Regions from separate parts of the Arthrobacter caoxuetaonis genome, predicted to be linked through region 1. Evidence: riboswitches for the same ligand, from Rfam matches in the RefSeq annotation. Region 1 holds a riboswitch; the other holds the start of a gene.
What was found. Region 1 has a riboswitch for cyclic di-AMP ahead of NF551_RS02870 (M23 family metallopeptidase). Riboswitches for the same ligand answer to the same signal wherever they lie in the genome.
Positions count from the first base shown of each region.

Region 2: linked by a shared signal. The riboswitch ahead of NF551_RS07910 (LysM peptidoglycan-binding domain-containing protein) and the one ahead of NF551_RS02870 (M23 family metallopeptidase) in region 1 are both predicted to bind cyclic di-AMP.

Region 1 covers NZ_CP099466.1:614,550-619,621, forward strand. Annotated here, with positions in the region: gene serC (phosphoserine transaminase) at 1-1,088, opposite strand, end outside; gene NF551_RS02865 (iron-dependent transcriptional repressor DtxR) at 1,320-2,033, shown strand; cyclic di-AMP (ydaO/yuaA leader) riboswitch at 2,102-2,305, shown strand; gene NF551_RS02870 (M23 family metallopeptidase) at 2,309-3,073, shown strand; cyclic di-AMP (ydaO/yuaA leader) riboswitch at 3,198-3,354, shown strand; gene NF551_RS02875 (NlpC/P60 family protein) at 3,359-4,153, shown strand; gene NF551_RS02880 (NlpC/P60 family protein) at 4,190-4,972, shown strand.
Region 2 covers NZ_CP099466.1:1,725,575-1,730,646, reverse strand. Annotated here, with positions in the region: gene NF551_RS07925 (hypothetical protein) at 1-139, shown strand, start outside; gene NF551_RS07920 (hypothetical protein) at 258-737, shown strand; gene NF551_RS07915 (MBL fold metallo-hydrolase) at 734-1,405, opposite strand; cyclic di-AMP (ydaO/yuaA leader) riboswitch at 1,713-1,887, shown strand; gene NF551_RS07910 (LysM peptidoglycan-binding domain-containing protein) at 1,891-2,793, shown strand; gene NF551_RS07905 (CarD family transcriptional regulator) at 3,052-3,564, shown strand; gene hrpB (ATP-dependent helicase HrpB) at 3,580-5,072, opposite strand, start outside.

The DNA of each region.
Region 1 (5,072 bases):
GCGCTGACGTCCTCGGGTTCGATCGCCACGAACGTCGCGATGCGCAGCTGGTTGCGGCCGAGCTTGCGGTACGGCTCAACGTCCACCACGCCGTTCGCGCGCAGGGTCTTGGCGATCCCGGCAGCGTCGATCGAATCGTCGAAGTCGATGGTTGCGATCACGTTGGACCGGTCTTCGGCCCGGCCAACAAACGGCGTGGCGACGGAGGACGCTTCGGCCCAGGCATAAATACGGCCTGCTGAGTCTGCCGTGCGGTCCGTGGCGAACTTCAGCCCGCCGTTCGAGTTCAGCCACTCCAGCTGGGCGTTCAGTGTCACCAGGGTGGAGAGCGACGGCGTGTTGTAGGTCTGGTTCAGGCGTGAGTTGTCGATTGCCGTCTGCAGGTTCAGGAAATCGGGGATCCAGCGGTCCGATGCGTTGATCCGCGCTGCACGCTCAATGGCGGCCGGGGAGAACATGCCAAGCCAGAGCCCGCCGTCGGACGCGAAGTTCTTCTGCGGTGCGAAGTAATAGACATCCGCCTCCGAGAGGTCGACGTCGAGTCCGCCGGCAGCGGATGTCGCGTCGATCAGGACCAGGGAATCCTTGTCCGCACCTTCGACCCGGCGGACCGGAGCCGCAACGCCCGTGGACGTCTCATTCTGCGGCCAGGCGTACACGTCGACGCCCGCCTCGGCCTGCGCCTCGGGACGGGTTCCGGGCTCCGCCTTGATGATGCTGGATGCGGACAGGAAAGGCGCCTTGTTCGTAGCCGCAGCGAACTTGGATCCGAATTCACCGAATGAAAGATGCTGTGCCTTGTTCTCCACGAGGCCGAATGACGCAACATCCCAGAACGCCGTGGATCCGCCAACGCCGAGGACTACTTCGTATCCTTCGGGAGCGGAGAACAGCGAGGAAAGTCCCTCCCGGACGCTGCCGACCAGGTTCCGGACCGGAGCCTGGCGGTGGGAGGTGCCAAGGAGCTTTGCTCCGGCACGGGAGAGAGCCTCCATTTGTTCGGGGCGGACTTTGGAAGGACCGGCACCGAAACGTCCGTCCTTTGGAAGAAGATCTGCAGGGATGGTAAGTGCGGTGGTTTCGCCCATTGTTGTATTTGCTCCAAGCGGGTTGGCAGGGTACTTCACGTACCTTTCCATTCAACACCCGGCGGCCGTGACGTTCCTATTTGTGACCGGGTGCCCTAAGGTGGCCCGCGCCATGGTGTTTGGGCCCGTTTCGGTGCGATGGGCTAACGTGGAACCGAACCTGCGGCGCGGTCTGCGCCACGCCGGTTTTCCATCCCTTCTCTTCCGCACGAATGCTAGGAGCGGCTGGTCATGACGGACCTCATAGACACAACTGAGATGTATCTTCGAACCATTCTGGAACTCGAAGAGGAGAACATCGTGGCTCTCCGGGCGCGGATTGCCGAGCGTCTGCGCCATTCCGGTCCTACGGTCTCCCAGACCATCGGCCGGATGGAACGCGATGGCCTGGTTGTGGTTTCGGGAACCCGTCAGCTGGAGCTGACCGAATTCGGACGCCGGCGGGCAACGGAGGTCATGCGCAAGCACCGCCTGGCCGAGCGCCTGCTGGCCGACGTGATCGGACTGGACTGGGCCTACGTCCATGACGAGGCCTGCCGCTGGGAACACGTGATGAGCGAACGGGTGGAACGGCGGCTCTACGACTTGCTGGGACACCCCACAGAGTCGCCCTACGGGAACCCCATTCCAGGCCTGGAGGCGATTGGCGGGCTGCCCTCGGCGCAGACAACCAGCTGCCTGAATTTGGTCTCGGCGGTGGGTTCTGCCCAGCCGGGAGAAGAGATGCTGCTGGAACGGCTGGCCGAACCGATCCAGGTGGATCCCGAACTGCTGACCCAGCTCGATGAAGCCGGCCTGCGGCCCGGCGCCACCATTACGGCGGAGGTGGTAGGCGGCTATATCTCCGTGCGGGTTCCCGGGATTGAAGGCGCACTGGAACTGCCCGCGGAAGTGGCATCCCACGTCTTTGTCGCGCAGCCCGCCCGCGACATTCCGGTGTCCTGATAACGGAATGGTATCTTTTCGACTTTTTACCCTATAGTTGCATCTGACTACAGCAACCCCACCGCTTACCGGTCCGACAGCCGAACCCTGCCACTGGACCGCAGGTGCAACCGTTCGAAGGCAGGGGCGGAGGACCCAATCACCGGCAGCAGGGCTGCCTTGGGGTGAAGCCTCCGAGCAGCATGGAATCCTTGCGGATCCCGTGCGTCAGAGGCCGAGTTTTCTCTACTCGAATCCGACAGCTAACTTCGCAGGCTTTGCAGAGAGGGAAAAACTTGTCGAAGCATGCAGCTTCGGGCAGGCGCAGAGCCGAAACACCGGCTGCACCGCTGCGCCCACGCTCCACCGACCGGTCAACAGGCCGGCGCCGCGCAGAAACAGTCCAGCGCCCCCTTGGGGCGTCGGCACAGAAGCTGGCCATTGGTGCTGCGGCATCGGGCCTGGTCCTGACGGTCGCCCTGCCTACGACCGCTGCTGCCGATATTCCGATGGAGCAGCCCACGCCGTCAGCGGCACCTGCCGTGTCGGCGGATCCGAACGTCACACTGAGCTTCGACCGGGCGGCGCTTACCAGCAAGTTTGATCCGGACGCCAAGCTCCAGGGGCTCACCGTGGCCGGAATGGACGTCACGCCGGCCGCGGCCAAGGGCACACTGGCCACGCCGCTGGAATCCGAACTGGTGCAGGCCTCGTCCTTCGGTTACCGGGTCAGTCCGATCACGGGAGCAGCGGGAGAGCTGCACACCGGCCAGGACTTTGCTGCTGCCTGCGGGACCGAGGTCACGGCAGCAGCCAGCGGCACCGTTACCTTTGCCGGGTGGCATGCCCTCGGCGGCGGGAACCGCGTGGTCCTCGATCACGGCAATGGCGTGGAGACGACGTATAACCACCTTTCCGCCATCAGCGTGTCTGTGGGGGATAAGGTCCAGCGCGGCCACTTGGTGGGCGCCAGCGGCAGCACCGGCGCATCAACCGGCTGCCATCTGCATTTCGAAGTAATGGTAAACGGCACTGCTGTCGACCCTCTTGGGTGGTTGTGATCCGCTCAACACGCTTTCGTGACCTGAGCGTGACATTTCCCTGATGTTGTTATATTCTCGTCACCGTGCCTGGTTCGCAAAGACCGGGCACTCTCGAACAGTTCGCCGAGCTCTGCCACTGTCTGAGATCCGTTCGCAAAAATCGCATGGCAGAGGCGGGGGAACCAATTTTGGGTTTCGTAAGAAGCCCTAGGGGTTAAGTTGCTGGACCTAGCCGTCCGCAGCCGGGTGACTCCCATCCGAATCCGACAGCTCACCTCGCAGGCGTTGGGAGAGGCAAACACTGTGTCATCAAACACGTCCGGACGCCACCGTGCGCCCGCAGTCCAAACCAGCCCGCTTACGGCGCTTTCCAAAGCCGTAACCGCCAACGCAGGATCTGTCGGCCGTCAGGCCGCCGTCGTCGTCGCAGCTTCCGGCCTCGTCCTGGCCGCAGGTATGCCGGCGCAGGCCGCACCGGTCTCCACTGACCGCCAGGCACTGGAATCCACCCCCCTCAACGTTGTGACCTCCAACGGGACCGTCACGGTCTCCGAGCAGGCACCTTTCGAACTTCCGGTTGAGCCCCTTGCCGGCTCGCTTTCCGGTGCCGAGATCCGCGCCGAAATTGCGGCAGCCGAGCTCGCGGCAGCCGAAGAAGCCGCAGCGGCACTCGCCGCCCAGCAGGAAGCCTATGCAGCCCAGCAGGCCGCAGCCGCTCCCGCAGCCGCAGCACAGGCCTCCACCGGCCTCACCACGGCGTCTTCCGCTCCGGTGGCCGAGGTTAGCGCCAGCGGCGTTGCAGCCGGACTGGTAGCTTCTGCCTACTCGCAGATCGGCGTGGCGCAGGACTGCACCGCCATGGTCGAGAAGGCACTGCGCTCGGTCGGCAAGTCCGTCGGCGACCTCGGTCCCTCACAGTTCTTCGCTTTCGGTGCCGTGGTTGGCACTCCGCAGGCAGGCGACCTGGTAATCACCGGCGGCCACGTAGCCATCTACGTCGGCAACGGCCAAGTCATCTCCGGTGGCCTGAACGGCATGAACACCGGCCTGCACTCCCTGTCCGACCTTCCCGGCGCAAGCTTCGTCCGCGTCAGCTGACGCGCGGTTGCCTGAAACTACGGAGAAACACCTTCCATGACCTCGACAACTGAGCGCGCGCGCCACCGGGCTCCTGTCCAGCGCACCAGCACCCTCACCGCCCTGGCCGGCGCAGTCAGCACCAACGCCGGCACGATGGGCCGCCAGGCCGCTGTCATCGCAGCAGCCTCGGGCCTGGTACTGACCACCGGCGTCGCAGCAAACGCTGCCGGCGCGGAGACCTCCCGTGACGTGCAGACCAGCAAGCTGGATCTCTCCTCCATCCCTCTTCAGGTCCCTGCTGATGCAGCAGGCCTGGAGCTGAAGCTCGCACAGGTACCCGGCGTTATTGCTGCCGAGCAGTCTGTTGTGGAAGCAGAAACCGCCGAAACCGCCGAAACCGCCGACATCTCGGTGCAGTCGCAGGAGGTCATCGCTCCCGCAGCGCAGGCCCAGGGCACCGGTACAGCTGCTGCTGCACCCGCCCAGGCGGCTCCCGCAGTTGCCTCCGGTGTCGGCGCGACCATCGCGGCCGCTGCCTACGCACAGCTGGGCGTGATGCAGGACTGCACCATGCTGGCAACGAACGCCCTGGCAGCTGCAGGCATCAACTACCACGGGTGGCCGGCCGGTTACCTTTCCCTCGGCCGCACGGTGGGTGCAGCTGAGGCGCTTCCGGGCGACCTGATCTACTACGCCGACGGCGGCATGGGCCTGGCCCACATTGCTGTTTACGTCGGCAACGGCCAGGCCATCCACGGCGGCTTCTTCGGAAACCAGACAGTGGTTGCCCCGGCAGAGCTCGGCTCGGGCGGCGTCTACATCCGCGTTGGCGGCTAGCAGTACCTCTTCTTGACCTAGCAGTACCTTTTGACACAGCAGTACCTTTTGACACAGTCCGGCGAAGGACCTTCCCCCTCGGGAAGGTCCTTTGCTGGTT
Region 2 (5,072 bases), 1.1 Mb from region 1:
CCAGCCCGCCCGCCTGCTGGTTACCACCATGGACCCGGTTTACCACCACGGTTCGGGCTTTATGCCCGGTGCCACCCAGCTGCTTTACTCGCTGCTGCGCTGGGTTTCCGCCACCCACCGGCCGTCTGCCGCTGCCTAGGTCCGCTGTCTGGATCCGCTTCCGGTGCCGGGAGCTTTGGACGCCCCGGCACCGGAAGGGAAACCTTGGGAAGCGTTGCTGCCCGGGCGGGAGTGGTTGACCCGGCTAGAGTTGACACATGAGCAACACGCCCGCCCGGGCCCGCAAGTCTGTCTTTTTCCTGATCCCGCTTGGCGCCCTCGCAGGCATGGCATTGGCCCTGCTGAACTACCAGCAGCGCTTCGCCTCCGCGGTTGAGCCGGGCGAGGAGGCCCGCTTTATCCTCTGGACCCTGATTGGCGGTGCAGTGCTGGGCGGTTCTTTCGCATGCCCGGCCAGTGTGGCCGCCTTCCTCAGCGCGGGCGCGGGAAAATCCGCACGATTCTGCGCAATCGCTGCCGGTCTCGCACTGGCCGTGTGCTGGTTGCTGTATGCCGGAGTATCGTCCGGCACTGCACCCACGGCCCTGCTGTTGGCTGCAGCTGTGCTAACCACCGCCGCCGGCGCAGTCTTCGTCTGGCTCACTGCGCGGTCTGGCTCACTGCACGCCGAAACCGGGCCTGAACCCGGGGGTCTTTCCGCTCAGGTGAGTCTCGCCAGGCAGTTCCCGGAAGTCTAGCCCTGGCGGTACGGTCCGCCGACCATCCGGGCCAGGGCATCAGCCGGGGAAGCCACCTCGGCGCCGTGCGCGAAGAGAATCCGATCCGGCCCCAGGTCCGCAATCCGCTCCAGCGACTCTTCAGCCAGTGCGGCATCCGCCGTAAAGGCCTCCGGCCCCCGGATCACTTCGCCACTCTCCGTACCCGCGGCATCACCCATGAACAGGGTTCCGGTTGGCTCGTGGAAGAGACTCACGTGGCCCTTCGTGTGGCCCGGAGTGGCGAGCACCCCAAAGTCCTGGATGACAGCCCCCTCGCTTATCGGCGTCACCCGTCTCGGGGCACGTATATCCATGGAGTCCGGACCGCCGGCGTAGATCGCAGCGTGCGGCGCCCGCTCAGCAACCGCAAAGAGTGATCCCACGTGATCCATATGGAGGTGGGTCAGCACGATATCCCTTACGTCCGCGAACGTTCCCCCCAACGCCTCGACGGCAGCCGCGATGCCGTCCTCCGTTCCGGGCAATCCTGTGTCAATGATCACGATGCCGGCTGGTTGTGCCACGGCATAGCACCGCACGTCCATAACCAGTTCGGCAGCACCGGCAACCCCGGCGGGGATGACCACTTCCCGCACCACCTCTTCAACGGGCAGGTGCGTCCCGCCCTCACCGGATTGTTCGCTCATCGCGCGCCTCCTTCGTTGCAGTTCCGGGCCTTCAAGCGTATTCCCGCCAGCCCGGCGCGGACCCCCTAAACCCAAAATGACCCATGGAAAGCGCACATTCTCCGGGGCTGTTTGGAGTTCGCACCTGGGTTGGGAGCCCAGTGCCCAAGTGGCTGCAGTGACAGGAAAGATAAGCTCGCTGCTCTAATACCTGCGTGACCTACAGAACACAATGGCAACACGCCGTCGTTACCGAATTGCAATACAAATGGAATGCCTGTTAGTGTCCTTGGCATGCCGCAGAACCTGATGCGGCGCCTTGGCTTGTTACCTAACTCTGCCGCTAGCCAAGGACCCTTTTGCACCACGACGGCAGGGGCGGGGGAACCAATTTTTTGGGTCCTTTCGAATCCTTGGGGTTAAGCCGGACGGTTGAGAACCGTTCGCCGGGTGACTCCCATCCGAACCCGACAGCTCACCTCGCAGGTATAGGGAGAGGTAATTCCTTGTTCATCAAAACCAATCGCGGACGCCACTGTGCCCAGACCAGCGTCTGGACCACCATCGCAAAGGTCGCTCCGGGCAAAGCCCGGACTATCGGCGGAACCGCCGCAGCCGTCGTAGCAGGCTCCGGCCTCATGTTCGGCATGGCAGCCCCTGCCCAGGCCGGCGTCGTCGTGAACGACTCCGCCCCTGCAGCACCCGTAGCCGCACCGGTCCAGGCCGCACCCGTGGCAGAGCCCGTTGCAGCGCCGGTAACCGAAGCTCCCGCAGCTGTGGCAGCCACCACGCACACCGTTGTCGCCGGGGACACACTGAGCCAGATCGCCGCCAACTACGGCGTTTCCCTCGACAGCGTGTTCGCCCTGAACGGCCTGTCCATGGCGTCCATCATCTACCCGGGCGACGTCATCACCGTCGCCGGTGAAGCCGCAGCCCCTGCTGTTGCTGTTGAACCAGCCGCGGCCTACGCTCCGATCCAGACTTACACCGCACCGGTGGAAACCTTCGCTGCACCGGCGCCGGCAACCTACACGGACTACGCGGTCAGCACGCAGGCCACCTCCGTAGCGCCCGCTGCATCCATCGGCGGCAACGCCAGCATGCTGAGCTCCGCCTACGCCCAGCTCGGCGCCGCACAGGACTGCACCGTCCTGGTGGAGCAGGCACTCCGCTCCATTGGCCACACTGTCGGCGATCTGGCACCCGCCCAGCTGGCTGCCTACGGCACCCCGGTTTCGACCCCCGAGCCCGGTGACATGATCTACTACGCCGACGGCGGCATGGGCCTGGCCCACATCGCCATCTACATCGGCAACGGCCAGGCCATCCACAGCGGCTGGAACGGCAGCCAGACGGTTGTCCAGTCCGCCAACGTTGGCTCCGGCCCGGTGTACTACCGCGCCTAAGGAGGCGTGCAGCGCCTTCGCTGCCGCCCCGCGGAACGCCCCGACCCTGCCAAGGGAAGGGGCGTTCCGCGTTTGCTGAGCAGCCCGCGGCGAAAAGCCGGAAAGCGCACCCCGCCTCCCGTCCTACCCGCGACCACTCGGCCGAAGCATGAAATAATAAAGCGGTGAGACTCGCGTTGCAGGCGTCCCCTGAACGCTCCTGCCTGACAGGCAGCCGCCCCCACAAGACCGGCTTCGATGCAGCCAAAGGGAAACACATTGACGTTTAACGAAGGACAGACAGTAGTCCATCCCCATCACGGCCCCGCAACGATCCTCAGGGTCGCCACGCGCAAGGTGCGCGGAGTCGAGACTGAGTACCTTGTCCTGGAAATCCACGCCAACAAGCTTCAGGTATGGGTGCCCAAGGACAAGGCGGGCGACGTCGGCCTGCGCCGTGTCCTGAACGGAACCCAACTGCAGCAGTTGATGGAAATCCTCAAAGGTGCAGCCGATGCAGAAGAAGCACAGTGGTCCCGGCGGTTCAAGGAAAACACTGAACTGCTGGCCAGCGGCAGCATCAATGACGTGGCGCGGGTGGTCCGCAACCTCACGCTCCGGTCGCTCGACAAAGGGCTTTCCCACGCAGAGCGGGACATGCTCCGCCATGCCCGGCGGCCGCTGCTGACCGAGATTTCGCTCTCCCTGGCCGTATCCGAAGAGGAAGCCTCCGCGGTGCTTGACGGCGTATGGGCCCCGGCCGGCAGCTCCCTGGCGGAGCCTGTCACGTAGGCCGTCCGTCCTTTTCTACATCCGGGCCTTCGTCCGGGCCGTCGCCACGGCGGACCAGGGGTCCTCAGGCCACGGATGCCGGGGGTAGCGTCCGCGCATTTCGGCACGCACCTGGCTGTACGGCCCGGCCCAGAAGGACGCCAGGTCATCGGTGACGGCCAGCGGCCGGCCTGCCGGGGACAGCAGGTGAAAGAGGATCCTCGCCCTGCCGCCGGCCAAGCGCGGAGACTCTGCCCAGCCGAAGCATTCCTGAAGCTTCACCGCCACCACCGGCCTGCCGCCGTCGTCGTCCACTTCCGGATAGGTGATCTGCACTTTGGAGCCGCTGGGAACCAGGAGGCGCTCCGGGGCGAGTTCCTCCAGCCGTGCGGCCTCGGGCCACGGCAGCAGGCGCCGGAGCGGATCCAGCAGGTCCACCCCGGAGGCGCGTGCCCCCTGGGACAGATCCTCCAGTTCCGGGCCCAGCCATTCCTGGACGCGCTCGAGCAGGGCAGGTTCGGAAACATCGGGCCAGGGCGCACCCACCAGCCGGTGCAGCAGCCCCAGCCGGCGCCGCAGGGCATCAGCTGAAGGCGAGAATCCCAGGATCCCCAGCCCTTCGCGCTGCAGTGCCTGGGCGACGGCGGTGCGGCCCTCCGCGGGTGTCGGCCGGACCGGCGTGGACTCCAGCTCGATGCTGCCCAGCCGCCGCTGCCGTCGTGCGGCAACCTTCCCGTTCGTAAAGACAGCGGTCACGGATTCGCTGAGCAAATGCGACGCCGCGGCCTCCGCCGTGCCCGCCTCCAGCGGAGCAGCGGCCCGGATGACGGCGCCGGTGCCGGCAGCGGCCCTCCCCTGGGCACGCGTGACGTCGGCGATCGCCAGCCATTCACGGCCAGCCAGCGAACTCTGCGGAGGCAGGCCCGCACGCGTTCCTGACGCCAGCAGGTACTGGTCCCCCGCGCTCCCCGCCACCCGGCGGGCCACCCGCGCCGGGAACGCCAGCGCCACCATGTAGCCCACGGATTCCCAAGGTTCAGGCTGATGCCCGGTCCGGCTGTCGCTGCCGGTCCCTGAATCCAGGGCGTGTGTCCGCGCCAGGCGTTCCATGCGCCGCACTTCAATGGACCAGGCACTGGCTCCGGGTTCGGTTCCTGCCCGCAGGCCGGAGAGGAGCCGCCCAAGGTCAGAGCCCGCCGGCCGGTAGTCGCCGGCAACCATGGCGGTGATTTCCGCCGCGGCCCGGTCACCAATCACGCGCGTTCCGTCCAGCAGGGCGCGGGCAAGCTGCGGGTCTGCAGGAATGCGCGCCAGCTTCCGGCCGGCGGGCGTCGCCAGTCCTTGACTGTCGATTGCTCCGATGCCGCGCAGCACCTTCTCCGCGTCTGCGACGGCAGCCGGCGGCAGCGGGTCGGGAAGCCTCAATCCGCGCCCGCCGGGAGTTCCCCAGCAGGCCAGGAGAAGGGCAGCCGTCGTAAGGTCCGCGGCGGCGGCTTCCGGCGTGGCCTGCGCCGGAGCGGCGGCGTACG